DNA from 3 places in the Mesorhizobium sp. M0145 genome. Region 2 is predicted to be linked to each of the others. Evidence: riboswitches for the same ligand, from Rfam matches in the RefSeq annotation. Region 2 holds a riboswitch; each other region holds the start of a gene.
The links. Region 2 has a riboswitch for cobalamin ahead of NKJ28_RS17555 (ABC transporter ATP-binding protein). Riboswitches for the same ligand answer to the same signal wherever they lie in the genome.
Positions count from the first base shown of each region.

Region 1: another riboswitch for cobalamin. It lies ahead of metE (5-methyltetrahydropteroyltriglutamate--homocysteine S-methyltransferase); the one in region 2 lies ahead of NKJ28_RS17555 (ABC transporter ATP-binding protein).
Region 3: another riboswitch for cobalamin. It lies ahead of NKJ28_RS18830 (DUF1636 family protein); the one in region 2 lies ahead of NKJ28_RS17555 (ABC transporter ATP-binding protein).

Region 1 is NZ_JAMYTK010000032.1:5,517-8,787, reverse strand. Features, by position in the region: gene NKJ28_RS29140 (hypothetical protein) at 168-422, opposite strand; cobalamin riboswitch at 971-1,171, shown strand; gene metE (5-methyltetrahydropteroyltriglutamate--homocysteine S-methyltransferase) at 1,267-3,271, shown strand, end outside.
Region 2 is NZ_JAMYTK010000011.1:84,328-87,598, forward strand. Features, by position in the region: gene NKJ28_RS17545 (LysR substrate-binding domain-containing protein) at 1-663, shown strand, start outside; partial or broken gene NKJ28_RS17550 (AraC family transcriptional regulator) at 743-860, opposite strand; cobalamin riboswitch at 996-1,199, shown strand; gene NKJ28_RS17555 (ABC transporter ATP-binding protein) at 1,292-2,110, shown strand; gene NKJ28_RS17560 (ABC transporter substrate-binding protein) at 2,107-3,054, shown strand; gene NKJ28_RS17565 (FecCD family ABC transporter permease) at 3,084-3,271, shown strand, end outside.
Region 3 is NZ_JAMYTK010000012.1:155,332-158,602, reverse strand. Features, by position in the region: gene NKJ28_RS18840 (NADH-quinone oxidoreductase subunit A) at 1-20, opposite strand, end outside; gene NKJ28_RS18835 (winged helix-turn-helix domain-containing protein) at 356-1,555, shown strand; cobalamin riboswitch at 1,585-1,788, shown strand; gene NKJ28_RS18830 (DUF1636 family protein) at 1,827-2,261, shown strand; gene cobW (cobalamin biosynthesis protein CobW) at 2,258-3,271, shown strand, end outside.

The sequences.
Region 1 (3,271 bases), on a different contig from region 2:
CGTCCACGGGAGCGTGGATAGGCGTAAAGTTCCTGCACTCCACGGTCCGCTCTCCCATCGCCGGTGTGTGCCCGACGCCATCTTGTGGACGAGCTTGGCCGCCTGCACCCGGTTGTATTCCGGCTTGCAGTCCGCCTGGGCGGTCCGCCGCGATGGCTATCTCCATGTCAATCGGCGCCGAACTTTGACTGCCCGCTGCTTTTGATGAATTTGGCGAGGTCCCGCGCATAATCACTCTTGGTTTTCTCCTTGAGGCCCTGTGTCGCGAACTTGTGGTCCAGCAGGGCAAACAGGTCCAAGTCCCCTTCCGCCTGTGGCGCTGGCTTGCCCTCACCGCCCTCGGCTTCCCAATTGGGGACCGCTTCTGCGCGCTGCACCGTGGCGATTGTCCGCCCAAGACGCATCACAAGATCGAACGCCAAACCGTGCCCGTGCACGACGATTTGCCGCTCAGGCCTCATTTGGACAGGACTTAAGCTGGCCCGGTGGTTTGAGCCGGGTTACCTTGAGCCGGTGGGCTGCGAACAAGCAGTTCGAGACATTGGCCTCGATCACTTCGCAACACGCCGCTGCGCCTGGCCTCGGTGTGCTCCCCCCGAAATCGTTGTGTCATATCACCGAGGGCATCACGGCCAACAGCTTCCACATGGGCAACAGCCTCGCCATTGAGCCGAATATGGTCGCGAGCAGCCAACGAAGCGGTCGGAACCTCGGAGCAGTTCGACGCCGAGGTGGTTCGCATGATGCGCTAAGCAGCACCACGGCGCTTGCCGGTATGTTTGCTGCCGGCAGCCGACGAACTCCTATCCTCCTGGACAAGGGCGCCGTGCGTCATTGCTTTGATTTACCGGCCGCTCAAGGCTTCCACAGTTTTCGCTTTCGAGGCGACCTTTGGAACATGCCAACGGAAATTTAACATAACGACATAAACATTTCTTTATGCGACGTTGACAAAGAAGCGAACTGCTGTAATTGTCTCCCGCATCGTGGTTCTCCGTACGGCGCTGCCGCAGCGGAGCTAAGAGGGAAGCCGGTGCGATGCCGGCGCTGCCCCCGCAACTGTTAGCGGCGAGCCAACCCCACTCATGTCACTGAGGCGAATAGCCTTGGGAAGACGGGTAGAGGCTATGACCCCGCGAGCCAGGAGACCTGCCACGGCGAATTACGTCCACGGGCGGGGTGTCTCGGTGGCCGCTGCAGCCTGGCGTTCGTGCCGGCCTGCTAGCGCCTTCCTTGTCACCGACGCCCCAACCATCGGGGTCTGGCATGACTGTCTCTCAGCAAATTCCTGTAGCAACGCTCGGCGTGCCCCGCTTCGGTCGTCGGCGAGAACTGAAATTCGCGCTTGAAAGCTACTGGTCCGGAAAATCGTCCGCTGCCGACCTTCTCACGACCGCGAAGGCGCTCCGTGCCGCTAGCTGGGAGGAGCAGCACGATCGCGGCGTGTCGAAAATCCCGTCGAACGACTTCTCGCTCTACGACCATGTGCTCGACACCGCAGCCATGGTCGGCGCCGTTCCATCCCGTTACGGCTGGAATAGCGGCGAGGTTCCACTTGACATCTACTTCGCAATGGCGCGGGGCAACCAGGGTCAGACGGAGGATTGTCGACACGCTGGTCACCAGCAGGCGGCTCATCGGTCTGATGTAACCGCGATGGAAATGACCAAGTGGTTTGACACCAACTATCACTACATTGTGCCGGAACTCAACGATGATCAGACGTTCGCCCTCTCGTCGACGAAACCGGTCGATTACTTCATCGAGGCTAAAGCTCTCGGCGTTCACACACGCCCAGTCATCCTTGGACCGATCACCTTCCTCAAGCTGGCGAAATCGCCTGCCGAAGGATTCGATCCCATCGCGCTCCTGCCGCGGCTGCTGCCCGTCCACGAGCAACTCCTGCAGAGGCTGAAGCTGTCTGGAGCCGACTGGGTGCAGATCGATGAGCCAGCGCTTGTCCTCGATCTGAACCCGAACGAACGAGCTGCGTTCGAATTCGCCTATGGCCAGCTGTCGAAAGCCGCGCCCGAGCTGAAGATCATGCTGGCTACCTATTTCGGGCCGCTGGGAGACAATCTCGAAACCGCGGTTTCTCTGCCCCTGGCCGGGCTGCATATTGATCTCGTGCGCGCTCCCGAGCAGCTGGAAACGGTGGGGCGGCTCGCACCGAAGGATCTGGTGCTCTCGCTTGGCTTGATCGATGGCCGCAACGTCTGGCGTGCGAACCTGCCCGCCATTCTCGACCGCATCAAACCGATCGTCGCCGGCTGGCCCTTGGACCGCGTCGAGATCGCGCCTTCTTGCTCGATGCTGCATGTGCCGATCGACCTCCGCATGGAGACGGAACTCGACGCGGACATCAGGTCGTGGCTCGCCTTCGCGGCCCAGAAGACCGACGAGTTGGTGTTGCTTGCCCGGGCCCTGTCCCAAGGCAGGGATGCGGTGGCAGGCGCGTTGAAAGCGTCTGCCGAGGCTGCCGCCACTCGCGTGACATCCACGAAGATCCATGACCCGCTGGTTGAGGGGCGGATCGCCAGCATTGACGACAGCATGAAGCGACGAGAGAGCGCTTTTGCCGAGCGCTCCAGAGTCCAGGCCGGCACGCTCGGGCTGCCGCCGTTCCCGACGACGACCATCGGGTCCTTCCCGCAGACGCCGCAGGTACGCAGGGCGCGGGCCGCTCATGCGAAGGGCCAGCTGAGCTATGTCGACTACGAGACCTTCCTGAAGAAGGAGATCGAGGCTGCAATTCGCTGGCAGGAAGAGATCGGGCTGGACGTGCTGGTGCACGGTGAGTTCGAACGAAACGACATGGTACAGCATTTCGGCGAGCAGCTGTCCGGCTTCGCCTTCACCCAGCATGCCTGGGTGCAGAGCTATGGGTCGCGTTACGTGCGCCCCCCCATCATCTTCGGCGACGTATCGAGGCCCAATCCGATGACGCTGCGCTGGTGGCAGTTCGCCCAGTCGCTTACGGAAAACCCTGTGAAGGGAATGCTCACAGGCCCAGTGACCATTCTCAACTGGTCATTTGTTCGCGACGACGTACCCCGCTCCGAAGCATGCCGCCAGATCGCGCTCGCCATCCGCGACGAAGTGACGGATCTCGAATGGTCCGGCGCAAGGATGATCCAGATCGATGAGGCCGCGTTTCGCGAAGGATTGCCACTGCGCCAGTCTGATTGGAACGACTATCTCGACTGGGCTGTCGAATGCTTCCGGATCGCTTCAACGGGTGTAAAGGACGCGACTCAAATCCATACCCACA
Region 2 (3,271 bases):
ATAGCATCAGCCTCGGCCGGAGTTGGCCAACGCCCGTTGCGCGTGACGAGCCCAAATGCATTTGCCAGCCGATGGCTGGTTCCGCGCCTGTCGAAGTGGCGCGAACAGCATCCGAACATTCCACTGGAGATCATCGGGACAGACGCCGTTCTGGACCTGCGAGCCGGTGACGCCGACGTCGCGATCCGCTATGCGCGCAGGATGCCGCGGGATGTTCCCGCGCAGGAAATTTTTCGGGACGCATTCTTTCCGGTATGCAGCCCGGAGTTGTTCGCAGGAGGCGACCGACAGATCGAGCGCGCCGCCGATCTGCTGCAATACCCGCTCATCCATTTCAATTGGACGAACCGCGACCCGGAAGCGCCGACTTGGCAACGATGGCTGGCGATCGCACGCTCGATCGATCCCAGCATCCCCAATGCCAACCAGGCATGGGACCTAAGCTTCCGCGAAGAGCTGCACGCGATTGACGCGGTAGCGGCAGGCCAAGGTATCGCTATCTGCAGCGATGTGGTCGTCAGTGGCGAACTCGAGGCTGGCAGGCTAGTCAAGGCACATGATCTCTGTCTGCCAGGCTATGGCTTTTACCTTGCCTGCGTAGCCAATCACCCCCGACAAGCGCATATCGAAGCGTTTTCCGCCTGGATGAGATCGATAGTCTGAGCATCTGAACGCCGATCTTCTGCATGCTCGTCACAAGCGGTAGCAGCGCTTCCTGCGCTTCGGGGTCGCCTGCCGCGCCTCACACTTTGACCGGTATCCAAATTTCCAGCCTTGCCGCTACAGGGATCGAATTCCGGCGCATCGGCGACCTCGCGCCCAGATGCCGGCAGCCATTTGTCCCAAATCGTGTTGGGGGTTGACAGAAGCAGACAACGTCCTCTAGGTACGTAATGTTATTACATTACGAGGTATGCATGACTCCTTCTGACAAGACCCTTGCTCCAGCGGCTGTCCGAACTCCGAAAATTTATTGCGCTGTGAGTGGCGGAAAATTAGGGTGGCTGAGTGATGGTCCCCGAGTCGAAAGGCAAGGGGTGAAAAGGGAACACGGTGAGGTCTTCGGATCGAGGCCGTGGCTGCCCCCGCAACTGTAAGCGGTTAGCAAGATCCGAAGTGCCACTGGCCGGCAAGGCTGGGAAGGCAGGATGGCGCAAAGACCCGCGAGCCAGGAGACCTGCCATCAGCATGAGTTGACCGGACGGGGTGTGCCGGGAGGAGACGTGGACATCGGTCTTGTCGGCCGGTCCGTCCAGCTTCCTTCCGTCGCCATTGAGAAAGTGACGGTAAGTTGGACGCCTCCCAGCCTCTTCTTGAAGCGCGCGAACTGAGTGCGACGGCAAATGGCCAGCGCCTGGTCAGTGCGGTGAGCCTTTCGCTAGCGGCGGGCGACCGCCTCGCCATCATCGGCCCTAACGGCGCCGGCAAGACGACGCTGCTGCGCATGCTCTGCGGTACGCTGCGGCCAAGCGCAGGAGACGTGAGATTCTCCGGACGCCGGCTGGAGAGATTTTCGGCCGCCGAGCGGGCGCTGCACATGGCGGTCGTCGGCCAGACCGATCAGCCCGACCCGCGGCTTGCCGTGATCGACTATGTCGAGCTTGGGCGCGTCCCCCATGCGGGCTTGCGACGAAGGAGCGAGCAACGCGACATCGTCATCGAAGCGCTTCGCAGAACCGGCCTGATGCCGCTGCTCGGCCGCACAATCGGCTCGCTATCCGGTGGCGAGCGGCAACGCGCCCAGCTGGCGCGCGCCATCGCCCAGGAGCCCAAAATCCTGTTCCTCGATGAACCGACCAATCATCTCGATCCGCGCGCCCGCAGCGACCTTCTCGAACTCGTATCGCAGTTTGGCATGACCGTGGTGGCGGTGCTTCATGATCTGTCGCTGGTCACGCCATTTGCCACCAGGGTCGCGGTGATGAACGAGGCCCGCCTGCAGGCACTCGCCGGTCCGCACGAGGCGCTGACCAAGCAATTGATCCGCGAGACTTTCGGCGTCGACATGCTTCGGCTGCGCCATCCCACCGAGGACCGCGAACTTACGATCTTCGACGTTCCTAACCGTGCCTCTTCCCATCCTGATCTGACCAAGGAGCAACATTCGTGAAACGCCTCGTATTGTCTTTTGCCCCCCTACTGCTTGCCCAGGCCGCCTTCGCTTTTCCCGTGACCGTTGACAGCTGCGGCACGCCGCTGACGTTCGAAGCCGCGCCGAAGCGCGCCGTTATCCAAGATCTGAACATGGCGGAGATGGCCTTCGCGCTGGGGCTGCAACCGTCGATCGTCGGCCTGACGGGCATCACCGGATGGTACAAGGTCGGTCCGGAATTCAAGGCTGAGCAGGGCGCGATCCCGGAACTCGCGCCGAAATACCCGACGCTCGAAAACCTCGTCGCCGTCGAGCCCGATTTCTTCTTCGCCGGCTGGTATTACGGCATGAAACCAGGTGGCGAGGTGACGCCCGATACGCTGGCGCCGTACGGCATCAAGACGCTTGTGCTGACGGAAAGCTGCGTCCATCTCGACAAGAACCGCCCCGCGGCCTCGATGGACCTGCTCTATGGTGATGTCGAAAAGCTGGGCAAGATTTTTGGCAAGGAGGCCCAGGCGGGAAAGCTTGTGTCGGACTGGAAGGCACAACTTGCCGATATCACGGCAAAGATCGGCGACCGCAAGGGAACGCGCGTGTTTCTTTACGACTCCGGCGAAGACAAACCTTTCACATCAGGCAAGTTCGCGATCCCCAGCGCCATGATCGCTGCTGCCGGCGGCGACAACATCATGGCCGACATGGCGACGAGTTGGGGCAATACGGATTGGGAGACGGTGGCGGCCCGCAATCCGCAATTCCTTATCCTGCTCGACTACCAGGACGGCGGCGGCTACAGGAAACTGCTCGATTTCCTCAAAGCCCATCCGGCGATGAAGGAGACTGATGCGGTCAAAAATGAACGCTTCGTCGCGCTGCGCTATGCCGAACTGACACCTGGGCCTGCCAACATCGAGGCGATCGGCAAGATCGCCAGGGCGATGCACCCGGAAGCTTTCTGAGCTTGCGCCAGAGAGCGTTCGAATTGGCCATGACAGCAGGAGCAGCAGCAATTGCCGCTCTTGCTTTGTTGTCGATTGCCTATGGATCGACGGTCATCGCGCTGAGCGACGTGATTGCTGCGCTCGGACATGCGGCCGGGCTGGACGGAGATATCGTGTCCGGTCCGGCCGGCAAGATCCCGATTGCCAAGATCGTTGTCGATCTCAGGCTGCCGCG
Region 3 (3,271 bases), on a different contig from region 2:
GAACCTAAAAGTGCGTTCATGCTGCAGTTTCCGTTGGCGGCCAATCCACTCTGATTACAGCACCGGACCCACTTGCGGAAGCGTGACAGTTTAACCACTGAACCGTTTTAAGGAGGCTCTATGCTGCAACGCGGCGAGGGTTAGCGCAGCGCTTTCGGCGAAGCAAGTCAAACCTTGTTCAAATCGCGGTGCTGGACGGCATATCCGGGAAAACTGGTCCGATCCGCTCCTGTTTGATTTCCTTCACTTTTTACTCCACTTTTCTCTCCTGACATGAATGCCGCCAAAACCCTGTTAGCATGGCACGGAATCGCAGGTCATTTTCTCTGTCTAAAATCGTCCGGATGCCGCCTTCATGAAGGAAAAAATCTCGCTTGCCATGGCCCGCCGCATTGCGCTCGCGGCACAGGGATTCAATGACCCGCGCCCCACCGGCACGCCTGACCGCCGGCATCTGGCCCGCGTGCTTGCCCGTACCGGCCTGCTGCAGATCGATTCCGTCAGCGCCGTGGTGCGCGCCCACTATATGCCGCTCTATTCGCGGCTTGGCCCCTACAAGCTGGCGCTGCTCGACGACGCCGCCGTAACGCGCAAGCGCATGGTCTTCGAATATTGGGCGCACGAAGCCTCCTTCTTGCCGGTCGAGACCTATCCGCTGATGCGCTGGCGCATGCAGCGGGCCGAATGCGGCGACGAAATGTACAGCGGACTGGCCAAATGGGGCCGCGAGCACGCCGCCTATATCGAAGACATCTATCGCGAGGTCGCCGAACGAGGCCCGATCGCGGCGTCGGCTTTCGAAGGCCAGAAGGGTTCGGGCGGCTGGTGGGGCTGGAGCCATGCCAAGCACGCCTTCGAATGGCTGTTCTGGGCCGGCCGCATCACCACGGCGCATCGCCGCGGCTTCGAACGGTTCTACGATCTGCCGGAGCGCGTATTGCCGCCGGCGGTACTCGCGCTACCGGTTCCCCGTCCCGAGGATGCTCACCGCGAATTGCTGCGCATCTCGGCCCGCGCCCACGGCATCGCCACGGCAGGAGACCTGCGCGACTATTTCCGCCTCTCGCCCGCCGACATCAAGGGCCGCATCGAGGAGTTGGTCGAGGCCGGCGACCTGTTGCCGGTGAGCGTCGAAGGCTGGAACAAAACAGCCTATCTCCACAAGGACGCCCGTTTGCCGCGCAAGATCGAGGCGCGCGCCTTGCTCGCGCCGTTCGATCCTGTCGTCTTCGAACGATCGCGCACCGAGCGGTTGTTCGACTTCCACTACCGCATCGAGATCTACACGCCGGCCGAAAAGCGCCAGTATGGCTATTACGTGCTGCCGTTCCTGTTCGGCGACAGCATCGTCGGGCGCGTCGACCTCAGGGCCGACCGCCCGGCCGGCGTCTTGCGCGTCCATGCCGCCTATGCGGAGCCCGGCGCCTCGCTGCAAACCGCAGCCGAGCTTTTCGAAGAATTGAAGCAGATGCAGGGCTGGCTCGGCCTGGAACGCATCGAGGTGACCGCTGCCGGCGACCTCGGCCGGCCGCTCGCGGATATCGCCGCGTCATAGACGTGCGTTGACACGACTGCCTCCACAAGCCTAAATCCGTTCCAGACGGTCCCCTGCCCGCAACGGCAGGGGCCAAGAGGGAATGCGGTGCGAAATCTCGATTTCAAATCCGCGGCTGTCCCCGCAACTGTAAGCGACGAGCCTCGGCCGAAAACCACTGGGATATTCCCGGGAAGGCGGCACCCAGGCGATGACCCGCGAGCCAGGAGACCTGCCGTCTAGGACATAAGAATCCGATCGCCTGGCGGGTTTTCCGGGCAAGGAGCCTGATTTGGAACACGACAGCAGTTTTCCGGCTGAGACAGCGGATTTATTGTCCGGCCATGGTGATTCCCCGGCCGGCGTTACCGTCATCGTCTGCTCGTCCTGCCGTGACGAGACCGGTTCGGACGCTTATCCGCGCGCCGGCGAACTGCTCGCAGAGGACACGCGCCGCGCCGCTTCCAGCGAAAACATCAAAATCCGCACCGTCGAATGCCTCGGCAATTGCAAGCGCCGGCTCAGCGCGGCCATGCTGCGCGACGGCTGCTGGAGTTACGTCTTCGGTGATCTGACCACGACCAGCGGCGCCGATCTCGTCACCGGGGCAAAGCTGTTCGCCACCTCGACGGATGGGCTCATTCCATGGCGCGGCCGTCCCGATTGCCTGAAGCGCGGCCTGGTTGCCCGCATCCCTCCCCTTGACCTTTTGAAGGACCTGACATGACCGCTGCCTCCCTTTCGCGCGTTCCCTGCACCGTGGTCACCGGCTTTCTCGGCGCCGGCAAGACGACGCTGATCCGCCATTTGCTCGAAAACGCCAAAGGCAAGCGCCTAGCCATCATCGTCAACGAGTTCGGCGACATCGGCATTGACGGCGAGATCCTGAAGGGCTGCGCCATCGACACCTGCCCCGAGGAAAACATCGTCGAGCTGGCCAATGGTTGCATCTGCTGCACCGTCGCCGATGATTTCGTCCCGGCGCTGGACCAGATCCTGTCGCTGACGCCGAGGGTCGACCACATCCTGATCGAGACATCCGGCCTCGCTTTACCCAAGCCGCTGGTCCAGGCCTTCCAGTGGCCGTCGGTGAAAAGCCGCGTGACGGTGGACGGCGTCATTGCCGTGGTCGACGGACCGGCGCTGGCTGATGGCCGCGTAGCCAACGACATGGACGCCCTGCAGGCCCAGCGCGCGCAGGACGAGACGCTCGACCATGACGATCCGGTCGAGGAAGTGTTCGAAGACCAGCTCGCCTGCGCCGACCTGATCATCCTGTCGAAGAGCGACCTGATGGACGCAGCCGGCTCGGCCCGTGCCAATGCCGTCATCGGCAAGCACGTTGCGCGGGCGGTGAAGATCGTACCGACTTCGCAAGGCAAGGTCGACCCGTCGGTGCTGCTCGGCCTCGGCCTCGCCGTCGAGGACGACATCGAGAACCGCAAGACCCACCACGACGACGAGCTCGACCACGAACATGACGATTTTGACTCGTTCGTCATCGACATCGCGTCTGTGTCCAACCCGGACGAGCTCGCACAACGGGTCGCCACGGCGGCGGAGGAAGAAAACGTGTTGCGCGTCAAGGGTTTCGTCGAAGTCGGCGGCAAGCCGATGCGGCTCCTGCTGCAGGCCGTCGGTCCGCGCGTCAACCACTATTACGACCGCGCCTGGACCGCTGAAGACGACCGCCGCTCGCGCCTGGTCGTCATCGGCCTGAAAGGGCTGAACCGCCCC